Regions from separate parts of the Polaromonas sp. LjRoot131 genome, predicted to be linked through region 2. Evidence: predicted binding sites of a transcription regulator. Region 2 holds the regulator's gene; each other region holds the start of a gene.

Region 1 (7,642 bases), on a different contig from region 2:
CGGCAATGGCGGAGGTAATGGCGGAGGCAACGGAGGTGGAAACGGTGGCGGTGGTGGTGGCGGGAAAAAGTAAGGCTGCCGCGATCGTCAACCGTCCGGCCCCTGTGGCTGTCAAACACCGCCGAGATCATTCGATCCGGCGGTTTTTTTTGCCCGGGCCGCTACCGAGGTCCGGACGAAATCAGGCCCGCGCGCAAAATAGTATGCTGTCATACAATTTTCCGGCAACGCCCTCCATGTCTTCCCGGCCTCCGCCGCCGCCCTGAAAACCACGGCATCGCGCCGTACCACAAAGGCCCACCATGAATGCCCCTCTTCCCAACGCCACCCGCAGCGCCGTGCAGGCCGCCGACCTCGCCGCCCTGCCGCTGATTGAAAAATGGGTGTCCTTTGCCTCCGTCTCGCGCGACAGCAACCTGCCGCTGCTCGACTGGACCCAGGCGCGGCTTGAAGCCCTGGGCATTGAATGCCGCCGCACCTATGACGACAGCGGCAAGAAGGCCAACCTCTGGGCCACCCTGCCCGCCGAGAACGGCGAGACCAAAGTTGGCGGCCTGGTGCTGTCGGGCCACACCGACGTGGTGCCGGTCGACGGCCAGCCCTGGGACACCGACCCTTTCGCGGCGCAGGTCATTGGCGACAAGCTCTACGGCCGCGGTGTGACCGACATGAAGAGCTATGGCGCGACCGCGCTCATGATGGTGCCCGAGCTGCTCAAGCGCAAACTCAAGCGCCCGGTGCACCTTGCGTTCAGCTACGACGAGGAAGTCGGCTGCATAGGCGTGCGCCGCATGATTGCCGACATGGTGGACCAGGGCTACAAGCCCGCCGGCTGCATCGTCGGTGAGCCCACCGGCATGCAGGTGGTGATCGCGCACAAGGGCAAACACGCCTACAAGACCTCGGTGCGCGGATTCGAGGCGCACTCCTCGCTCACGCCGCTGGGGGTCAATGCTGTGGAGATCGCCTGCGAATTCGTCGCCCACCTCAAGTCCATGCACCGCCGCCTGGTGGCCGAGGGCCCGTTCGATGCGATTTACGACGTGCCGCACACCACCATCCACACCGGCGTGATCGCCGGCGGCACCGCGCTCAACATCATCCCGCGCGACTGCGACGTGACCTGGGAGATTCGCCACCACCACATGAATTCGCCGGTTGAGCTGTTCAACGAAGCCAAGGCTTTCGCCGACAGCCTGGTCCCGGCCATGCAGGCCGTGGCCGCCGATACCGGCATCAGCCACAAGCTCAATTCGGTGCTGCCCGGCTTCGCGACGGAGGCCGACAGCGAGATTGCCCAGCTGTGTTTCAAGTGCGCCGACGTCGATGCCAGTTCGGGCGCCGGCAAGGTGTCCTTTGGCACGGAAGCTGCATTGTTCCACCAGGTCGGTGTGCCGACCATCGTGTGCGGCCCCGGCCACATCGCGCAGGCACACCAGCCCAATGAATGGGTCACACTCGACCAACTCGCCTGGTGCGAGCGCTTCATGCGCCGCCTGGCCGACGAGGTCTGCGTGAACTGAAAACCTGATCGCAACCGCAACCACCACCTACCGAAAGAAACCATTCCATGATGCAACGCCGAGATTTCCTGGGCTCCGGCCTGGCCCTTGCCGCAGGCAGCACCCTGGCCCAGTCCAACACCAAAATCGCGCGCATCGTGGTGCCTTTCGCACCGGGCGGCGTCCAGGACTTGCTGGCACGCGCCATGTCCACCGAACTCGGCCAGGCCCTGGGCCAGACCGTCATCATCGAGAACCGGCCCGGTGCCGGCGGCACCGTGGGAACGGGCTATGTCGCCAAGTCGGCGCCCGACAGCGGCACCATGGTGCTGGGCGCGGCCAGCCACAACATCGCCGGCACGCTTTACACCAAACTCAGCTACGACCCGCAAAAAGACTTCGCCCCCATGGCGCACATAGGCACAGCCGACTACGTGCTGATGATCCACCCCGACGTGCCGGCCAAAACCGCCGCCGAGTACATCCGCTACGCCAAGGCCAACCCCGGCAAGCTCAACTACGCCACCGCCGGCGTCGGCAGCGCCACGCACCTGTCCATGGCCTACTTCAACGGCCTGGCCGGCATCGATGTGGTGCACGTGCCGCTCAAGGCCACCGGCGAGGCGATCAACGAAGTGATCTCGGGCCGCGCGCAGGCGGTGATCGCCGCCAGCATAGGCGCGCTGGCCTTTGCCAAAGACAGCCGCATACGCCTGATCGGCGTGACCTCGCCCAAGCGCTCCAAATACCTTCCTGATGTCCCCACCATCGCCGAAAGCGGCCTGCCCGGCTACCAGTTCGACTCCTGGTTCGGCCTGCTGGGCCCCGCCGCCACACCGGCGGCCGAGGTCAACCGTGTCAACGCGGCCATGGCCAAGGTGCTCAAGGACCCCGTGGTGCTGGAGCGCCTGGACAAGCAGGGCATCGAGCCGCTGGCGATGAACAACGCCGACTTCGCGAAGCTGCTGGCGGTCGATTACAAACGCATGGCTGAAGTCGTAAGAGCCTCAGGCGCCAAAGTCGAATAAGAGCCGTCCACAAAACCCTCCTGGCGTTGTTGCGTCGCCTTGCCAGGACCGCTTCGCTGGGCTTTATGAACGGCTCTAGGGCCTCAGCGCCCGGCGATCGCCAGCTGCTCGACCAGAAAATCCACAAAAGTCCGCACGCGCAAGGACAAATGGCGCGCATGCGGGTACAGCAGGATGAAGGGCCGAGAGCTGCCGCCGAACTGCGGCAGCAGCTCGACCAGTTCACCGCTCTTCAAGTCCTTCTCGAGGATGTAGCGGTAGGTCTGCACCAGGCCGGCGCCGCTGCGCGCCAGGGTTGCCACGCCCAGCACGTCTTCCGTGCAGCAATAACTGCCAGGCGTCGCGAGGTCGAGGTCTTTGCCGTCAACCTGGAAAGTCCAGGGAATCCTGCGGCCCGTGCTGGGCAATTCAAACTGGATGCACTCGTGCTTTTGCAGGTCTTCCAGCGTTTTGGGTTTCCCCGCGCGCTTGAGGTATGAGGGTGTAGCCGCCAGCACCAGTTCGGCGTCTTCGAGCTTGCGCGCGATCAGGCTGGAGTCGTCCGGCGCGCGCCCGCGTATCGCGAGGTCATAGCCCTCGTCCGCGAAATCGATGTTGCGGTTGCTCAGGTGCACGTCGAGCTGGACCTGCGGATAACGTTTGCGAAACAGCGGCAGCAAGGGCAGCACGCGGTAATGTGCATAAGGCGTCGGCATGCTGATGCGCAACAGCCCGGCCGGCGCGGCCTGCCCGCCCGTCACCTGGCGCTCGGCATCCACGAGCTGCGACAAGGCCTGGCGGCACTGCTCGAAATACACGCGGCCGTCGTCTGTCAGCCGGATTTGCCTTGTGGTGCGCACAAAGAGGCGCACGCCCAGCCGCTCCTCCAGCCGCGACACGGAACGGCTGACCGCCGCCGGCGTCACACCGGCCGCCGCGGCGGCGGCGGTAAAGCTGCTGAGCTCGGCCGCCAGGCAAAACAGCTCGATGCTGCCCAGCAATAAATCATCGAATTTGCGCTTCACGGCATCCCCTCAGTGGCGCATTGATTACGCCATGTATCAAGTAATTTGTGAAAATCCATATTTATCTTCATGGACAGCATAAATATAGTTCATCTCACCGGGAAGGAACAAGCAATTCACCCGGCCGGCACGGGACCACCGCGCCGCCCATCCAACCCACTGAAGGACGATTGCAATGAGCAACAGCAACAGCAACAACAAAACCGTCGTGATCACCGGCGCCTCGAGCGGCATCGGCTTTGCCCTGGCGGAAGCGTACTTAAAACGCGGCTACAACGTGGTCGGCAATGCGCGCAGCAGCGCGCGGCTGGAAGCAGCCGCCGCCAAGCTCGGCAACCCTGCCAACTTTGTGGGCGTCGAAGGCGACATCGCAGAGGCGGCCACCGCCAAAAAACTGTTTGCCCATGCGATCGCCAGCTTCGGCAAGGTCGACATCCTGGTCAACAACGCCGGCATCTTCAATGCCAAGCCAATCGTCGACTACACCGAAGAGGAGCTGGACAGCATCGTCGGCACCAACCTCAAGGGCTTCTTTTATCCCTCGCAGCAGGCCGCCGCGCACATGGCGAAAAACAGGCAGGGCCACATCGTGACCATCACCGCCAGCATCGCGATACAGCCCAGCATGAAAGTGCCGGCGCTGCTGCCCGTGCTGATCAAGGGCGGCCTCAATGATGCGACCCGCGCGCTCGCGCTGGAACTGGCCTCGTCCAATGTGAAGGTCTCGGCCGTGGCGCCCGGCATCATCGCCACCCCCATGCACAGCCCCGACGAAGGCACGCAGTCCTTCCTCAAGACCCTGTCGCCTTCGGCCCGCATAGGCGCGACCCAGGACGTCGTCGACGCCGTGCTCTACCTGACCGACGCGCAATACACCAGCGGCGTCGTGTTGGCAGTCGACGGCGGTGCGTCGGCCGGCACCTGGTAAGCCTCCCCGCTTTCTTTCACCCAACCCCAGGAGTTTTCGAAATGCCTTACGTCAATATCCGTATCACCCGCGAAGGCGCAACGCCCGCGCAAAAACTGCAGCTGATCCAGGGCGCGACCGACCTGCTGGTCCGTGTGCTCAACAAAAACCCGGCCACCACCTTTGTCATCATCGACGAGGTCGACACCGACAACTGGGGCGTCGCGAGCGAGAACGTGACCACGGTCCGCAAGCGCGAAGCGGCCGCGAAAGCCGCGGCGGGTTAAGCCCCGCGCACGGCCGAGCACGGCCGCCCAAGATGGAATAGACTCCGCTTGGCCGGCGGGTCCGCGGAGACACGGACCCGCCGGTGCATGGCATGATTCATGCATCATCCTTTGCAAGACGGAAGTCGCACGAAAGCGGTTTTTGTTTCGGGGAGCAAGCCAGACGCCTCATCAAGGGCGCAGCTGCTGACGAAAGTTTTGATACATGACCTGGTCCCTCATCGCGCGCGATTCATCGGGCGCGTTTGGCGTGGCGGTTGCCAGCAAATTTTTTGCTGCGGGCGCACTGTGCCCGCACGCGCGCAGCGGCGTGGGCGCGCTCGCAACGCAGGCGCTGGTCAACCCGCTGTATGCCGCACCGGCATTGGACGCCCTGGCCCTCGGCCAGTCGCCCGCCGACATCATCAAACGTTTAACCGCCGCTGACGAAGGCCGTGACCATCGCCAGCTTCACCTGATAGGCGCAAGCGGCCAGGCCGCGGCCCACACCGGCAGCGCCTGCATAGACTGGTGCGGCCACAGGGCGGGCGTTGGCTACTCCGTCGCCGGCAACATGCTGGCCGGCCCGCAGGTGATTGAAGCCACCGCCGTGGCCTATGAGGCCAATGCCGGGCTCCCGTTTGCCGAGCGCCTGATCACCGCGCTGGCGGCCGGTGAGGCCGCGGGCGGCGACAAGCGCGGCAAGCAGGCCGCCGCACTTTTGATTTACACCACGGAAGACTACTGCGCACTGGACCTCCGCGTGGACGACCATGCCGAGCCCCTGCAGGAACTGCGCCGCCTTTACGACAAAAGCCTGGAGCGCTACCAGCCCTTCAGCACCTGCCTGCCCTCGCGCCACAGCCCGGCGGGCATCACCGATCGCGCGGTGATCGAGGCCGAGATCACACGCTTTCACGCCCGGCGCAGCGGAGCCGCCGAATGACGGCTTTGCTGGAGGTGAGTGGCCTGCGCACCAGCTTCAAGCTCGAAGGCGGCGGTGAATTCGCCGCGGTGGACGGCATCAGCTTTTCGGTGGAGTCCGGCCGCACACTGGGCATCGTCGGCGAATCGGGCTGCGGCAAAAGCGTGACTTCGCTGTCCATCATGGGCCTGCTGCCCAAGGGCCAGGGCCGTGTTTCCGCCGGTTCCATCCGCTTTGAAGGCACCGACCTGGCCACGCTGGGCCCGGACGCCATGCGCGCGCTGCGCGGCAACCGCATGGCCATGATCTTCCAGGAACCCATGACCTCGCTGAACCCGGCCTTCACCATAGGCGACCAGCTGATTGAAGGCATACGCTGCCACCGCGACATCGGCGCGGCGCAGGCCAGGGAGCATGCCATCGCCATGCTGCGCCGCGTGCGCATTCCCTCGCCCGAGCAGCGCATCGACGAATACCCGCACAAGCTTTCGGGCGGCATGCGCCAGCGCGTGATGATCGCCATGGCCCTGGCCTGCGAGCCGCAGTTGCTGATCGCCGACGAACCCACCACCGCGCTGGACGTCACCATCCAGGCCCAGGTGCTGGACCTGATGCGCACGCTGCGCGAGGAAACCGGCACCGCCATCATCCTGATCACGCACGACCTGGGCGTGATCGCCGAGCTGGCCGATGAGGTCGCCGTGATGTATTCCGGCAGGATCGTGGAGCGCGCGCCCGTGGGGCGCCTGTTTGTCGAGCCGCAGCATCCCTACACCATAGGATTGCTGGGCTCCATCCCCAAGCTGCACCTGGCGCAGGACCGGCTCAACGCGATTGAGGGCCAGGTGCCCACACCCATGACACGCATGGACGGCTGCCGCTTCGCGCCGCGCTGCCCCTTTGCCGTCGATAAATGCCGGCAGGAAGCGCCGCCGCTGATGGACATGGGCGAAGGCCACGAAGCAGCCTGCTGGCGTGCACCGCTGGAGGCCGGTATGGCGACCCGCCGCGACACCGCCGCTGTAGCCAGCGAGGTGGCACCGTGAGCGCGCTGCTGAAGGTCGAAAACCTGGTCAAGCATTTCCCGGTGCGCCCGCACCTGTTCAGCCGCTCCAAGGCGGTCGTGCATGCGGTCGACGGGTTGAACTTCGAGTTGAACACCGGCGAGACCATGGCGCTGGTCGGCGAGTCGGGCTGCGGCAAATCCACCGTGGGGCGGCTGGTGCTGCGCCTGCTGGACGCGACCTCGGGCCAGGTCTGGTTTGACGGCGAGGACCTGATGGCGCTGCCCGCCGGCCGCCTGCGCGCCAAGCGCCGCGAGCTGCAGATGATTTTCCAGGATCCGTATTCCTCGCTGAATCCGCGCATGACGGTGGAGCAGGCGCTGACCGAGCCGCTGGCCCTGCACGGCCTGGCGCGCGGCCGGCACCGCGAACGCGCCGCCGAGTTGCTGGACCTCGTCGGCCTGGCGCCGCAATACCTGCAGCGCTACCCGCATGAGTTTTCGGGCGGCCAGCGCCAACGTATCGGAATTGCCCGGGCGCTCGCCGTGGAGCCGCGGCTCATCGTCTGCGATGAAGCGGTGTCGGCGCTGGACGTCTCCATCCAGGCGCAGGTCGTCAACCTGCTGCAGGACTTGCAGCGCCGCCTGGGCCTGGCCTATGTGTTCATCGCGCACGACCTTGCGGTGGTCAAGCACATCGCCTCGCATGTCGCGGTGATGTACCTCGGGCAGATCGTCGAATACGCCGACAAGCAAAGCCTGTTCTCCCAGCCGCGACACCCGTACACGCAGGCCCTGCTGTCGGCGATTCCGGTGCCCGAGCCGGGCCTCAAGCGTGAGCGCACCCTGCTGCAGGGCGACGTGCCCAACCCCATCACCCCGCCTTCGGGCTGCCGCTTCAGGACGCGCTGCCCGCATGCGCGCGAGCGTTGCGCCGAGGAAGTTCCCGCATTGCGTTCGCAAGGCGGCCACGCCGTGGCCTGCCACTTCTGGGAAGAGATCAAGGC
Region 2 (7,642 bases):
GTCATAGCGACCAGGGTCAATAGTTTTTTCATAGTTGCATCCCAGAGGTAAACGAGGGAAACCGAAATCGAAATCCCCGTGGAATTCAAACACAGAAGGACGGGCTTGGCTACGTCGAATTCGATGGCCGGTGGTCCGCGGGCACCAGACGGCGCATGGCTTAACCGTAAAATCGCCTCATGCTCTCGATTAAAAAAGACCTGCTCACGGCCCTGGCCGCGGGCCTGGAAGAACTTTCCCCCGGCGCGGGCGACAAGGCCGCGTTTGAATCCCCCAAGGTGGCGGCCCACGGCGACCTCGCCTGCACGGCCGCCATGCAGCTGGCCAAGCCGCTCAAGCTCAACCCGCGCCAGGTCGCCGAAAGCCTGCGCACCCTTCTGCTCAAGGCCCCGGCCTTTGAACGCTGGGTGGACGCCATCGAGATCGCCGGCCCCGGCTTCATCAACATCCGCCTGAAGCCCGCCGCCAAGCAGGAGACCGTCCGCGAAGTGCTGCAGGCCGGCGCCGCCTACGGCACGCAGGCTGCCGACAGCGGGCGGCGCATGATCGTCGAGTTCGTCTCGGCCAACCCGACCGGGCCGTTGCACGTGGGCCACGGCCGGCAGGCCGCGCTGGGCGATGCGATCTGCAACCTGTTCGCCACCCAGGGCGCGCAGGTGTGGCGCGAGTTCTATTACAACGACGCGGGCGTGCAGATCCAGACCCTGGCCAGCAGCACGCAGGCGCGCGCCAAAGGCCTCAAGCCCGGCGACGCCGGCTGGCCCGAGTCGGCCTACAACGGCGATTACATCGCCGACATCGCGGCCGACTTCCTGGCGAAAAAGACGGTCAGCGCGGACGACCGCGAATTCACCGCCTCGGGCGACGTGGACGACATGGACTCGATACGCCAGTTCGCCGTGGCCTACCTGCGCCATGAGCAGGACCTGGACCTCAAAGCCTTCTCGGTCAAGTTCGACAACTACTACCTCGAGTCCAGCCTGTACAGCTCGGGCCGCGTCGATGCCACCGTGGCCAGGCTCAAGAACGCCGGCAAGACCTACGAGCAGGACGGCGCGCTGTGGCTGAAGTCGACCGACTACGGCGACGACAAAGACCGCGTGATGAAAAAGAGCGACGGCAGCTACACCTATTTCGTGCCCGACGTGGCCTACCACCTGGCCAAATGGGAGCGCGGCTTCGGCAAGGCGATCAACATCCAGGGCATGGACCACCACGGCACCATCGCCCGCGTGCGCGCCGGGCTGCAGGCCGCCGGCGAGGGCATTCCGCAGGGTTACCCCGACTACGTGCTGCACACCATGGTGCGCGTGATGCGCAACGGCGAAGAAGTCAAGATCTCCAAGCGCGCCGGCAGCTACGTCACGCTGCGCGACCTGATTGAATGGACCAGCGCCGACGCCGTGCGTTTCTTTTTGCTGAGCCGCAAGCCCGACACCGAATACATCTTCGACATCGACTTGGCCCTGGCCAAGAACAACGAGAACCCGGTGTACTACGTGCAGTACGCGCATGCGCGCATCTGTTCCATCCTCACCACCTGGGCCGGCCAGGGCGGCGACGAAGCCAGCCTGAAGTCGGCCGACCTGTCGGCGCTGGACAGCCCCCAAGCCCAGGCACTGATGCTGCTGCTCGCCAAATACCCCGAGATGCTGGCCAATGCGGCAGCCGGCCTGGCGCCGCACGACGTCGCGTTTTACCTGCGCGAACTCGCGGCGAGTTACCACAGCTATTACGATGCCGAGCGCATCCTGGTCGACGACGAGGCCGTCAAGCGCGCCCGGCTGGCGCTGGTCGCGGCAACCGCGCAGGTGTTGCACAATGGCCTCGCGGTGCTGGGCGTGAGCGCCCCGCGCAAGATGTAATGCAAGCAGGCGGCAGCACCCTAATTTTCAGGACAAGACAATGAACGTGGGCAAGGGAATGAACACTCAAAAAGGCGGAACCCTGCTGGGTTTGGTGATTGGCGCGCTGATCGGCCTGGGCGCCGCGCTGGCCGTGGCGGTCTACATCACCAAGGTGCCCGTGCCTTTCATGAACAAGAGCCAGGCGCGCAACCCCGACAGCGATGCCGCGGAAGCCAAGAAGAACAAGGACTGGAACCCGAACGCGCCGCTGGCCGGCAAAAACCAGCCCAAGCCGCCGGCGCCTGCCCAAGGCCCCGCCGAAACGCCCAGTGTCGCCGTTCCCGACCCGTCCGCCGGCTCCAAGGCCGCGGCTTCGGCGCCCGCTAAAACCGCCGCCGCCAAGCCGGCCCCCGCGGCCGACCCGCTGGGCGACCTGGCCAAGGCCAAGGTCGAAGGCCTGTCGTCCAGCCCGGGCGTGGACCCTTTCAGCTACTTCATCCAGGCCGGCGCCTTCCGCACGCCCGAAGACGCCGAACAGCAGCGCGCCAAGCTGCTGCTGCTGGGCATGCAGGCCAAGGTCACCGAGCGCGAGCAGGCCGGCCGCACCGTGTACCGCGTGCGCCTCGGGCCTTTCGATAAAAAGGAAGACGCCGACAAGGCCAAGGAACGGCTGGACAACAATTCCATCGAAACCGCGCTGGTCCGCGTACAGCGCTGAACCCCGACCGCCGATAAGCTGAACTTTTCACGACGCGGGTGTACAAACCCCTGTGCCCCGCACCTTGAGGGCTGCCGTCCGGAGGGGCGGTTTACCCACCATTTCCGTCATACCAGGAGAAGAATCTGATGCAACGCCGTGAGTTTTCGTTTACAGCCGCTTCGGCTGCCGCCGCCACCCTGGGCGGCATCGCCCTGCCCTCGCTGGCGCAAGCCCAGGCCAGGGCCTTCAAGGACGGCGCCGATTACCTGACGCTGGACAAGCCGGCGCCCACCGAGGTCCCCGCGGGCCAGGTGGAGGTGGTCGAGTTCTTCTGGTACAGCTGCCCACACTGCAATGCCTTCGAGCCGCAGCTCGAGGCCTGGATGAAGCAGGCGCCCAAGGATGTGACCGTGCGGCGCGTGCCGGTGGCCTTCCGCCCTGATTTCGAACCCCAGCAGCGTCTTTTTTACGTGCTGGAAGCCATGGGCAAGGTCGAGGAGCTCCACAAAAAGGTGTTTTACGCCATCCACGTGGAAAAACTTGCGCTCGCCAATGCCGACTCCATCACCACCTGGGCCGAGAAACAAGGCCTCGACAAGGCCAAGTTCGTCGAGATGTACAACTCCTTCACGGTCACCACCAAGGCCCGCAAGGCCACGCAGCTGCAGGACATCTACAAGGTCGACGGCGTGCCGGCCCTGGGCATTGCCGGGCGCTATTACACCTCGGCCACCCTGGCCCAGAGCATGACCCGCGCCCTGCAGGTCACGGACGCGCTGATCGCGCAGTCGCGCGGCAAGGCCAAATAAGGCGTCCGGGGCCGCAACGGCCCGCCGCCCAAAAACCCGCCGCATTCCAGGCGGGTTTTTTTATGCCCCTAATATTCCCCGTGCAAGCCATTCCCGCAGCTTGCATGGCTACAATGGCCGAACCCCAAAGCAGCAAGATTCGTGCCTTATGAAACACCCCCTTTATTCCCTCATCCTGCCGGCCGCTTTGGCGCTGGGGGCGGCATTTCCGGCCTGGGCTGAAAAAGCCGACCGGGACAAGCCCATGAACGCGGAGGCCGACGCCCTGCGCTATGACGACCTCAAGCAGACCAGCGTGTTCACCGGCAACGTGGTGATCACCAAGGGCACGACCATCGTGCGCGGCGCGCGGGTCGACGTCATGCAGGACCCCGAGGGCTACCAGCAGGCGGTCTCCATCGCGGCGCCCGGCAAGCTGGCCTTCTACCGGAAAAAGCGCGACGGCGTGGACGAATACATCGAAGGCGAAGGCGAGCGCATCGAATACGACAGCCGCGCCGACCTCGTCAAATTCATCACGCGCGCCGTGGTGCGCCGCTACAACGGCGCCACCCTGGTGGATGAAACCACCGGCGCCGTGATCGTCTACGACAACAACACCGACGTCTTCACCGTGGACGGCGGCGCGCAGAACAAGACCGCCGCCAACCCGAGCGGCCGGATACGCGCCATGCTGTCGCCGCGCGCCGCCGCGTCGGCCCCGGCCAGCGTACCCGCGGCCCCGCCCGCCGCCCTGCGCCCCAGCACCACGCTGGGCACTGAAAAGAACTAGAAAGAACCTTTCACAGATGGATGTGGTGACTGACACTTCGGCGGCCCCCGCCGCCACCCCCAGCCGCCTCGTTGCGCAAGGGCTGCAAAAATCCTACGGCAGCCGCAAGGTCGTCCAGGACGTCTCGGTGGCCGTGCAAAAAGGCGAGGTCGTGGGCCTGCTGGGCCCCAACGGCGCCGGCAAGACCACCTCGTTCTACATGATCGTGGGCCTGGTGCGCGCCGACGCGGGCGAGATTTCCATCGACGGCCAGTCGGTCGAGCACATGCCGATTCACCTGCGCGCCCGCCTGGGCCTGAGCTACCTGCCGCAGGAAGCCTCGATCTTCCGCAAGCTCACGGTGGAGGAAAACGTGCGCGCCGTGCTCGAACTGCAGCTGGGCACCAACGGCAAGCCGCTGGGCCGTGCCGAGATCGAGTCGCGGCTGGACGGCCTGCTGCAGGACCTGCGGGTAGACCACCTGCGCAATTCGCCGGCGCCGGCGCTGTCGGGCGGCGAGCGCCGCCGCGTCGAGATCGCGCGCGCCCTGGCCACCCAGCCGCGCTTCATCTTGCTTGACGAGCCTTTTGCCGGCATTGACCCGATCGCCGTGATCGAGATCCAGCGCATCATCGGCTTCCTGAAGTCGCGCGGCATCGGCGTGCTGATCACCGACCACAACGTGCGCGAGACGCTGGGCATCTGCGACCACGCCTACATCATCAGCGACGGCCACGTGCTGGCCCAGGGCACGCCCTCCGAGATCGTGAACAACGCCGATGTGCGCCGCGTCTATCTCGGTGAACACTTCAAGATGTAGGATGACACTCCCCCTGTTGTCGCTCACTTCGTGTAGCTCCCTCCCCCCCGAGGGGGCGGCGCCTGCGGCCTGGCAAAGCCAGTTCCGCGGCCCCTGCTTGAACTCTTTCTGCTCTCCCGTCAGAAATCTTTGAGATGAAGCAAGGCCTGTCATTACGCGTCTCGCAGCATCTTGCGCTGACGCCCCAGCTGCAGCAGTCGATACGGCTGTTGCAGCTGTCGACGCTTGAGCTGAGCCAGGAAGTCGAGCAGATGCTCGACGAAAACCCGTTTCTCGAGGTGGCCGAAGAAACGGCGGTGCGCGAAGAGTTCGGGCTGGAGCACCTCAACACGCCGGTCAGCCAGGACAGCCGCGAGTTTGAATCCGCGGCGGATTCGACGGGCGGCGGCGCGGAGGATGCCGGGACTTCGGCCCCCGCCGATGCCGAGGTCAGCGCGGAGCCCAAGCTCGAGGAAAGCTGGGAAGGCGACGGCACGGTGGAAACCACGCCCGACGACAGCGAATGGGGCAGCGATGCGCCGGCGCGCAAGAACAACAACGACGAGGGCGACACCGAGGCCTCCGACCTGACCGGCGCCCACGAGTCGCTGCAAGACCACCTGCACCGCCAGTCGCTGGGCCTGCGTCTGTCCGAAGAAGACCGCGCGGCCCTGCATTTCCTGATCGAGTCGCTCAACGACGACGGTTACCTCGAAGACAGCCTGGCCTCGCTCGCGGCGGGCCTGGCCGGCGACGACCTGGAACAGGCCGAGGACCTCGAGCAGCGTTTTGCCATGGCGCTCAAGCTGCTGCATCACATGGAGCCTGCCGGCGTGGGCGCGCGCAACCTGGCCGAATGCCTGGGCCTGCAGCTGCTGGACTGCAAGGACTGCGAGGAGACCCGCGCCGCCATCGCCATGTGCAAGCAGCCCATGGAGCTGCTGGCCAAACGCGACGTGAAACGCCTGTCGCACCTGTGCGGGTTCACCGAAGCCGCCGTCCGGGGCGCGATCGCCGTGATAGGCCGTCTCGACCCCAAACCCGGCCGCCGCTTCGTGAACGTGGAGCGCAACCTGATCGTGCCCGACGTCATCGTCGTGAAGTCGGGCCGCGGTTTCAAGGTCTCGCTCAACGGCGACGTGATGCCGCGCCTGCGCGTGCATGACATCTACGCCAACGCCCTCAAGCAGCACAAGGGCCAGGGCGGCCAGGCGCTGCAGCAACGGCTGCAGGAGGCGCGCTGGTTCATCAAGAACATCCAGCAGCGCTTCGACACCATCCTGCGCGTGAGCAGCGCCATCGTCGAGCGGCAGAAAAACTTCTTCACGCACGGCGAGCTCGCCATGCGCCCGCTGGTGCTGCGCGAGATCGCCGACGAGCTGGGCCTGCATGAATCCACGATTTCGCGCGTGACCACCGCCAAGTACATGGGCACGCCCTTCGGCACCTTTGAGCTCAAGTACTTCTTCGGCTCCGCCCTGGGCACTGAAACCGGCGGCAACGCCTCCAGCACCGCGGTGCGCGCGCTGATCAAGCAATTCGTCTCGTCCGAGAGCCTGAAAAAGCCGCTCAGCGACAACCAGATTTCCGAAATGCTCAAGGAGCAGGGCATTGAATGCGCGCGCCGCACCGTGGCCAAGTACCGCGAGGCGCTGCGCATCGCCCCAGCTAATTTGCGCAAATCGCTATAACTCCGATTCTCGGGCGCATGGCGGCGTTGCGCGGTGCCCGGAATCCTCATGCACCGCAAGTGCATTCCGGTTCCTGCGCTCCGTGCGCCTTGCCCGGCATCCCGATAATCGAATTTCCAGCAGTCCTTTGAAGAATCCGACATGAACCAGCTCCAGTTATTTTTACCGTGCGCCGCGGGCGTTGAAACCTTGCTGGCCACCGAGGTCAAGCGCGTCACCGGTATCGACGGCAAGGCCTGGCGCGCCGGCGTGCAGTTGCAGGCTTCCTGGCGCGACGCGCTGCAGCTCAACCTGCACAGCCGCCTGGCACAGCGCGTGCTGATCGAGCTGCAGCACAACCAGTACCGCAGTGAACAAGACCTGTACAACGCCGCGGCCAACGTGGCCTGGGAAATCTGGTTCACGCCCAAGCAGACCTTCAAGGTCGAGATCACCGCCCAGCACAGCCCGCTGCAAAGCCTGAACTTCGCGGCACTGAAGATCAAGGATGCGATCGCCGACCGTTTTCGCGCCAAGTTCGACGACGTGCGGCCCAGCGTCGACACGCGCTGGCCCGACGTGCGCGTCTATGTGCACCTGACGACCGACACCGTCACGATTTACATCGATACCTCGGGCGAACCGCTCTTCAAGCGCGGCTGGCGCGAAGACAAGGGTGATGCGCCGCTCAAAGAAACCCTGGCCGCCGCGATGATCGCCGCCAGCGGCTGGGACCAGCTGTGCAAGGACGGCGTGCCGCTCTACGACCCTTGCTGCGGCTCGGGCACCATCGCCATCGAGGCGGCGCAGATCGCCTGCAACATCGCGCCCGGCATCAACCGCCGTTTCGCCTTCCAGAAATACCTGCCCTTCCAGGGCCATGTGTGGGACGGCCTGCTGGACCAGGCCGAGGCCGCCATCACCGAACCCACGGCGCCGGTGTTCGGCAGCGATGTGTCCTTCCGCATGGTCGACTTCGCCGAACGCAATGCCGAGCGTGCCGGCGTGGCCAACGCGGTGGAATTCCGCGGCGGCGACGCGCTGCAGCGCATGCCGCCCGCGCCCT
Region 3 (7,642 bases), on a different contig from region 2:
TGCTTTTGCGGCCTGCGAGGGTTGCGAAGCCAATGTCCAGATCAAATGCCATGCACCAATGTAAGCAAGTTCAATGCCCGACATTGGTGCATTGCAACAATGCACTGTTCCGGGGGCCTAACCCACCAGCATCTGCATGCTGCGCTCGTACTGCACCGAAAGCTGCTCGAAGACGTCCAGCAACTCCTCGCTGGCGGTGGCCAGCCCTTCAAGGCGCTTGGCATCTTTGCCCTTGGCGATGCTTGCAGCGCCTGCGCACATCTGCGTCCAGCCTGCAGCCGCCTTGTCGAGCGACGCACGGATCTCTTTGCTGGTCAGCGGGATGTCGTTGAGGTACTGCAGCGCCTTCTCGAATGCCGCCTGCGACTCGGCCATGCCCGCCTCACTGCGCTGCGAGAGGGCCGCACCGCCCAAGGCCTGGAGCAGCGCGTATTTCGCGAAACGCTGGCTCAGCATGCGCTGGCGCCCGGCCAGGTTGAGCATTTGCAGCGGCGGCATGGCGCCCGCGTTTTCCAGGCTGCCGGTCATGCGTTCGGCTTCCTGCAGCAGCAGTTCGGCCAGCTCATCCAGATGCGCCATCTCGCCGGCGGCCGGGCTCTCCTGCAAGGCAGGCTTGAGGCGGGTCCAGGTCACCGTGACCTGCCCAAGCAAGTCGCCAAAAGTGGGCTGCGACAGGCTTTTGCCGAGGGCGGCGATGTTGGCGTCGATACGCTGCACCGACTCCTTCAGCAACTCGGTCACGCGCTCGGTCTGCACCCCTGCCAGCCGCAGCAGGGCCAGCTTGACCAGGCGTTGCGACAGCATGCGCAACTGGCCCGAGCGGTTGACGTCTTCGGCAAAGCGCGCCGAATGGATGATGTGCTGCGACACCTGGCCCAGGCGCTGGTTGGTGTGCATGGAGGCGGTGCGCAGGATCTGGAAGGCGTCGTCGTCGGACACCTGGCGGGCGCGCATCAGGATGCCCTTGGCGCGGTCCACCACCTTGCGCTCTTCCAGCCGGCTGGCGACATCCTTGATCTGCTCCTGCAGGGCCTGCTCGCGCTGGAAGCGCGCCTGGGCCAGGTGGATCAGCGGCCGCAGGCGCTGCGCGCCGTAGCCGTTGACCACATAGGCATGCACACCCACTTCCAGGGCGCGCGTGATCCTGGCGGCGTCGCTGTCGGTGGTGAACACGATCACCGGGCACGGGGCGGTGTCGCTCACCACCTGCAGCAGCCTGAACAGCTCCTCACCCGGCAGCGCATCGTGGCAAATCACCACATCGGGCGCCTGGCGCAACACCTCTTGCACCAGTTTGCTGCGCTCGCTGACGACCGCCAGGACCTGGATGCCGGCGGCTTCCAGGTCAGGCACCAGCGGATTGCCGCCGGCGGGGCCGTTGAGGTTTACCAATGCGGAAGTCATACAAATCAATAGGTTGAGAGGGAAAACAGGGTAAATCACCACGCAAGTCACGGGCCATGCGCCGGTTGCAGCCGGCGGCGCGCATCGCAGGCCAATGATATGGCACAAGTTTTGCATTAGCCATTGCGGGCGTAACGACGCGCCCGACCTTAGCGAATGCACTGCGGGTCCTGCGTACAACGACGTACGTGATGGTGTGCCTCATACCGGGTTTTATGCCCGGATCCCTGTTGACCGGGAGAGAGCATCATGAATTTCACCTTGTTTCCGACAAGCCGGACCGGCTTGCAAGCCCTGAAGACAGGCCGCGTGGACGCGTGCGTGCGCGACCTGCGCAGCACGGCCGTGGCATGACGTTTGCACCTGAATATTGAATCCACTGGAGTAGCCCCATGAAAAAATCAAAACTGGTGATGGTCGGAAACGGCATGGCCGGCGTGCGCACCCTGGAAGAATTGCTCAAGGTCGCCCCCGACCTGTATGACATCAGCGTCTTCGGCGCCGAACCCCATCCCAACTACAACCGCATCCTGCTGTCGCCCGTGCTGGCCGGCGAGCAGACGCTGGACGAGATCGTCCTGAACCCCTGGGACTGGTACAAGGACAACCACATCACGCTGCACGCCGGCAAAAAAGTGGTGGAAATCGACCGCGTCAAGCGCGTGGTGCGCGCCGAAGACGGCACCGAAGAGGAATACGACCGCCTGCTGATGTGCACCGGCTCCAACCCCTTCATCCTGCCGGTGCCGGGCAAGGATTTGCAGGGCGTGATCGCCTACCGCGACATCGCCGACACCAACGCGATGATCGATGCTGCGAAGAAATACAAGAAGGCGGTCGTCATCGGCGGCGGCCTGCTGGGCCTGGAAGCGGCTAACGGCCTGATGCTGCGCGGCATGGAAGTCACCGTGGTGCACGTGATGCCCTGGCTGATGGAGCGCCAGCTCGACGACGTGGCGGGCAAGCTGCTGCAGAAATCGCTGGAAGACCGCGGCCTCAAGTTCCTGATCGGCGCGCAGACCCAGGAGCTCACCGGCAACGACGAAGGCCGCGTGAAGTCCATCAAGTTCAAGGACGGCAGCGAAGTGGCCACCGACCTCGTGGTCATGGCCGTGGGCATACGCCCCAACACCCAGCTGGCCGAATCCATGCGCCTGCACTGCAACAAGGGCATCGTCGTCAACGACACCATGCAGACCGTCACCGACGCGCGTATCTATTCGGTCGGCGAATGCGCGGCGCACCGCGGCATCGCCTACGGCCTGGTCGCGCCGCTGTTTGAGCAGGCCAAGGTGGCAGCCAACCACCTGGCGCAGTTCGGCATAGGCCGCTATTCCGGCTCGCTGACCTCCACCAAGCTCAAGGTCACGGGCATTGACCTCTTCAGCGCCGGCGAGTTCATGGGCGGCGAGGGCGCCGAGGAAATCGTGATGAGCGACCCCTTCGGCGGCGTCTACAAAAAGCTGGTCATCAAGGACGACAAGCTGATCGGCGCCTGCCTCTACGGCGACACGGTGGACGGCAGCTATTACTTCAAGCTGCTGCGCGACGGCCGCAGCGTAAGCGACATCCGCGACAAGCTGATTTTCGGGGAATCCAACCTCGGCGACGCCGGCCACGAAGGCCAGAACAAGGCCGCGCTGATGGCCGATGACGCGGAAGTCTGCGGCTGCAACGGCGTCAACAAGGGCACTATCTGCAAGGCCATCAAGGAAAAGGGCCTGTTCACGCTCGATGAAGTGCGCAAGCACACCAAGGCCAGCGCCTCTTGCGGTTCCTGCACCGGCCTGGTCGAGCAGATCCTGATGTTCACGGCCGGCGGCGACTACTCGGCCACGCCCAAGCTCAAGGCCATGTGCGCCTGCACCGACCACGGCCACCAGGCGGTGCGCGACGCCATCCGCGCCAACAAGCTGCTCAGCATTTCGGACACCTTCAAATTCATGGAGTGGAAGACGCCCAACGGCTGCGCTACCTGCCGCCCGGCCGTCAACTACTACCTGATCAGCACCTGGCCCAAACAGGCCAAGGACGACCCACAAAGCCGCTTCATCAACGAACGCAGCCACGCCAACATCCAGAAGGACGGCACCTACAGCGTCATCCCGCGCATGTGGGGCGGCGAGACCACGGCCAGCGAACTGCGCCGCATCGCCGATGCGGTGGATAAATACAAGATCCCGACCGTCAAAGTCACCGGCGGCCAGCGTATCGATTTGCTGGGCGTGAAAAAGGAAGACCTGCAGAACGTCTGGAAAGACATCGGCATGCCCTCCGGCCATGCCTACGCCAAGGCCCTGCGCACGGTGAAGACCTGCGTGGGCAGCGAATGGTGCCGCATGGGCACGCAAGACAGCACGCAAATGGGCAAGGACCTGGAGCGCGCGATGTGGCGCATGTACGCGCCGCACAAAGTCAAGTTCGCCGTGAGCGGCTGCCCGCGCAACTGCGCCGAATCCGGCATCAAGGACGTCGGCATCATCGGCGTCGATTCGGGCTGGGAGATGTACATCGCCGGCAACGGCGGCATCAAGACGGAAGTCGCCCACTTCTTTACCAAGCTCAAGACCGCGGCGGAAGTCCTCGAATACACCGGCGCCTTCTGCGAGCTCTACCGCCAGGAAGGCTGGTACCTGGAGCGCACGGTGCACTACGTGAACCGCGTGGGTCTGGACTACGTGAAGAAAAAAATCCTGGAAGACCACGAAGGCCGCAAGGCGCTGTGGGAGCAACTCCAGTTTGCGCTCGACGGTGAACCGGATCCCTGGTTCGAACTGAAGGAAGCGTCGGTAGACGCACGCCAGTTTGAAAAACTCACACCCGCTTAACCGCTTGCTCGCCCAAAGCCCGAATTGAGAGATCACTATGTCTGAATGGAAAAAAATCTGCCTGGTCACCGACATCCCGGTGCTCGGCTCGCGCCGTGTTTCACGCGCGAAAGGTATCGACGTGGCCGTGTTCCGCAACGACCAGGACCAGGTGTTTGCCTTGCTGGACCGCTGCCCGCACAAGGGCGGCCCGCTGTCGCAGGGCATTGTGTTCGGCACCAGCGTGGCCTGCCCCCTGCACAACTGGACCATAGGCCTGGCCGACGGCTGCGCCAAAGCGCCCGACGAAGGCTGCACCCCCAGGTTCAGCTGCAAGGTGGAAACCGGCCAGGTCTTCCTGGACGCCGCCGAGCTGGCGACGCTGGCGCTGGATCTGCAGCCGCCCCGGGCCGGCCCGGGCGCCTCTGCGGGCGCCCTGGGCGACGAGAGCTTCAGCGTGCAGGCCCCACACACCGCGTGAGTTTGAAGGCGCCGCCAAACCTCCATGACTGATACTCGATCAACCTGTCCTTATTGCGGTGTCGGCTGTGGAGTGATTATTGAATCGCAAGGCGACCAGATCACGGGTGTCCGCGGCGACCCCGATCACCCGGCCAACTTCGGGCGCCTGTGCACCAAGGGCTCGACGCTGGCGCTGACCGCCTCGGCCGCCGTCACGCGGCAGACGCGTCTGCTGCAGCCCATGCGGCGCGAGCACCGGCATGAAGCGCCCAAGCCGGTGTCCTGGGACAGCGCGCTCGGTTTCGCCAGCGAAAGTTTTGCGCAGATCATCCGCGACCACGGGCCCGATGCCGTGGGCTTTTATATTTCGGGCCAGTTGCTGACCGAGGACTACTACGTCTTCAACAAGCTGGCCAAGGGCCTGATAGGCACCAACAACGTCGACACCAACTCGCGCCTGTGCATGAGCAGCGCGGTCGCCGGCTACAAGCAGACGCTGGGCGCCGACGCGCCGCCCGCGTGCTACGACGACGTGAACCATGCGCAGTGCATTTTTATCGTCGGCAGCAACACGGCCTACGCGCACCCCATCCTGTTCCGGCGCATCGAAGAAGCCAAGGCCGCCAACCCGGCGCTCAAGATCATTTTTTGCGACCCGCGCCGCACCGACACGGCCGAGATCGCCGACCTCTACCTGGGCATACAGCCCGGCACCGACGTGTCGCTTTTCAACGGCATGCTGCACATCATGCTGTGGGAGGGCTGGACCGACGCGGCCTATATCGCGGCGCACACCACGGGTTTTGACGCGCTCAAGGCCACGGTACGCGACTACACGCCCGACCTGGTGGCCGAGACCTGCGGCATCAAAAAAGAAGACCTGCTCGCCGCGGCCAGGATGTTCGCGACCTCGGCCGCCACGCTGAGCCTGTACTGCCAGGGCCTGAACCAGTCCAGCAGCGGCACCGCGAAGAACGCCGCGCTCATCAACCTGCACCTGGCCACCGGCCAGATCGGCAAGCCCGGCGCGGGGCCGTTTTCGCTGACCGGCCAGCCCAACGCCATGGGCGGGCGCGAAGTCGGCGGCCTGGCCAACCTGCTGAGCGCGCACCGTGACCTGGCCAATCCCGAACACCGCGCCGAAATCGCCGCCTTGTGGGGCGTGTCATCAGTGCCGGAAAAACCCGGCAAGACCGCCGTCGAAATGTTCCAGGCCGCCGCCGACGGCGAGATCAAGGCGCTGTGGATCGCCTGCACCAACCCGGCCCAGTCCATGCCCGACCAGGCCACGGTGCGCCGCGCGCTGGAGCGCGCCGAACTGGTGATCGTGCAGGAAGCCTTTGCCACCACGTCCAGTTGCGACTATGCCGACCTGCTGCTGCCCGCCACCACCTGGGGCGAAAAAACCGGCACGGTGACCAACAGCGAACGCCGCATCAGCCGGGTGCGGCCTGCCGTGGCCGCACCCGGCGACACGCGCCATGACTGGGCGATCGCAGTGGACTTCGCGCAGCGGCTTGAGAAGCTGTTGAAAGCGGGGAGCCCTCACCCTACCCTCTTTCCCTACTCCTTCCAGGACGAAGCGCTCGGCGTAGAAACCATCTGGAACGAACACCGCGAATCCACCCGCGGCCGCGACCTGGACATCACCGGCCTGAGTTACGCGCTGCTCGAGGAAGAGCCGCGCCAGTGGCCCTTCAAGCCGGGTGATACCGCGGGCAAGGCCAGGCTGTATGAAGACGGCGTTTTTCCCACCGCCGACGGCAAGGCGCGTTTTGCCAACACCGTCTACAAGCCGGTGGCCGAGCCGCGCGAATCACGTTATCCGTTTTCGCTGACCACCGGCCGGCTGCGCGACCAGTGGCACGGCATGAGCCGCACCGGCACGCTGGGCCGGCTGTTCGGCCACGTGGCCGAACCCGCTGTGCAGATGAATGCGCAGGACATGGCGCGCCGCCTGCTGAAAGACGGCGACCTGGTGTACGTGACCTCCAAGCGCGGCTCTATCGTGGTGCCGCTGCAGGCCTCGCCCGAAGTGGCGGTCAGCCAGGCTTTTATCGCCATGCATTGGGGCGAGGAATATTTGAGCGGCCAGTCCACCAGCGGTGTGCCGCTGGTCGGCGTGAATGCGCTGACCACCTCAGCCTATTGCCCGAGCTCCAAACAACCCGAACTCAAACACGCGGCGGTCAAGATCCTGAAGGCCGAGATGCCCTGGACATTGCTGGCCATGGCCTGGCTGCCGGAAGGCGACGTATTGACGGCGCGCGAACAACTCAAGCCCCTGATGGCGCAGTTTCCTTTTACCAGTTGTGTGCCGTTTTCGAACAACACACCCCTGGCCGATCGGGGCAGCGAACGCAGCGGCGTGCTGTTTCGCGCCGCAAGCCATGAGGCGCCACCCGACGACATGCTGGCGGCGCTGGAACGCATCTTTGGCCTGGATGCGCCGGACGTGCTGCGCTATGCCGATCGCAAGAAGGGCCAGCGCCGCACCATGCGGCTGGTGCGCAACGGAGGCGACGCCCACCTCGCAGGCTTTGTGCTGGCCGGCGACACCAGCGCCCAGGCCTGGATCAGGACCCTGCTGCAAGACGAACTGGCCGCGCAATCGTATGGGCGCCTGCTGCTGCTGCCCGGCGCCAAGCCGCCGGTGGCGGTGCAGTCGCGCGGCAAACCGGTATGCACCTGCTTTAACGTGAGCGACATGGCGATTGATGAGCACCTGGCCTTGCTCAGCCGTGGTGGCGGCGGTGGCGGCCACCTGGGCACCGATGAAGAAAGGCTGGCTTCACTGCAAGCCACGCTCAAATGCGGCACCAATTGCGGCTCCTGCGTCCCGGAGCTCAAACGCCGGGTGCGTTCGGCGCGCAACGACGCAGCGGCCCCGGCGCCGCGCACCGTGATCCCGATCCGGCAGCTTGTTTAAGCTCATAACAAGAAGTTATCTGCATTCGCGGACAATCACG

What was found. The regulator sigma-54, encoded in region 2, starts transcription at its own class of promoters, with help from an activator protein. The targets are predictions, from matches to a motif close to TGGCANGNAANCTGCTTT.
Region 1: a site for sigma-54 is predicted at 4,817-4,834, ahead of ACSQ27_RS02185 (DUF1028 domain-containing protein). Genes of this name have one in related genera too.
Region 3: a site for sigma-54 is predicted at 1,505-1,522, ahead of nirB (nitrite reductase large subunit NirB). Genes of this name have one in related genera too.

The regions. Positions count from the first base shown of each region.
Region 1 covers NZ_CAXUPF020000001.1:460,120-467,761, reverse strand. Annotated here, with positions in the region: gene ACSQ27_RS02215 (hypothetical protein) at 1-73, shown strand, start outside; gene argE (acetylornithine deacetylase) at 303-1,523, shown strand; gene ACSQ27_RS02205 (tripartite tricarboxylate transporter substrate binding protein) at 1,571-2,530, shown strand; gene ACSQ27_RS02200 (LysR substrate-binding domain-containing protein) at 2,614-3,534, opposite strand; gene ACSQ27_RS02195 (SDR family NAD(P)-dependent oxidoreductase) at 3,710-4,462, shown strand; gene ACSQ27_RS02190 (2-hydroxymuconate tautomerase family protein) at 4,504-4,728, shown strand; gene ACSQ27_RS02185 (DUF1028 domain-containing protein) at 4,934-5,653, shown strand; gene ACSQ27_RS02180 (ABC transporter ATP-binding protein) at 5,650-6,678, shown strand; gene ACSQ27_RS02175 (ABC transporter ATP-binding protein) at 6,675-7,642, shown strand, end outside.
Region 2 covers NZ_CAXUPF020000004.1:290,648-298,289, forward strand. Annotated here, with positions in the region: gene ACSQ27_RS18940 (hypothetical protein) at 1-32, opposite strand, end outside; gene argS (arginine--tRNA ligase) at 180-1,865, shown strand; gene ACSQ27_RS18950 (SPOR domain-containing protein) at 1,924-2,565, shown strand; gene ACSQ27_RS18955 (thiol:disulfide interchange protein DsbA/DsbL) at 2,694-3,356, shown strand; gene lptA (lipopolysaccharide transport periplasmic protein LptA) at 3,505-4,128, shown strand; gene lptB (LPS export ABC transporter ATP-binding protein) at 4,145-4,927, shown strand; gene ACSQ27_RS18970 (RNA polymerase factor sigma-54) at 5,062-6,597, shown strand; gene ACSQ27_RS18975 (THUMP domain-containing class I SAM-dependent RNA methyltransferase) at 6,739-7,642, shown strand, end outside.
Region 3 covers NZ_CAXUPF020000001.1:2,126,066-2,133,707, forward strand. Annotated here, with positions in the region: gene ACSQ27_RS10025 (protein kinase domain-containing protein) at 1-52, opposite strand, end outside; gene ACSQ27_RS10030 (type IV pili methyl-accepting chemotaxis transducer N-terminal domain-containing protein) at 118-1,404, opposite strand; gene nirB (nitrite reductase large subunit NirB) at 1,797-4,232, shown strand; gene nirD (nitrite reductase small subunit NirD) at 4,270-4,692, shown strand; gene ACSQ27_RS10045 (nitrate reductase) at 4,717-7,602, shown strand.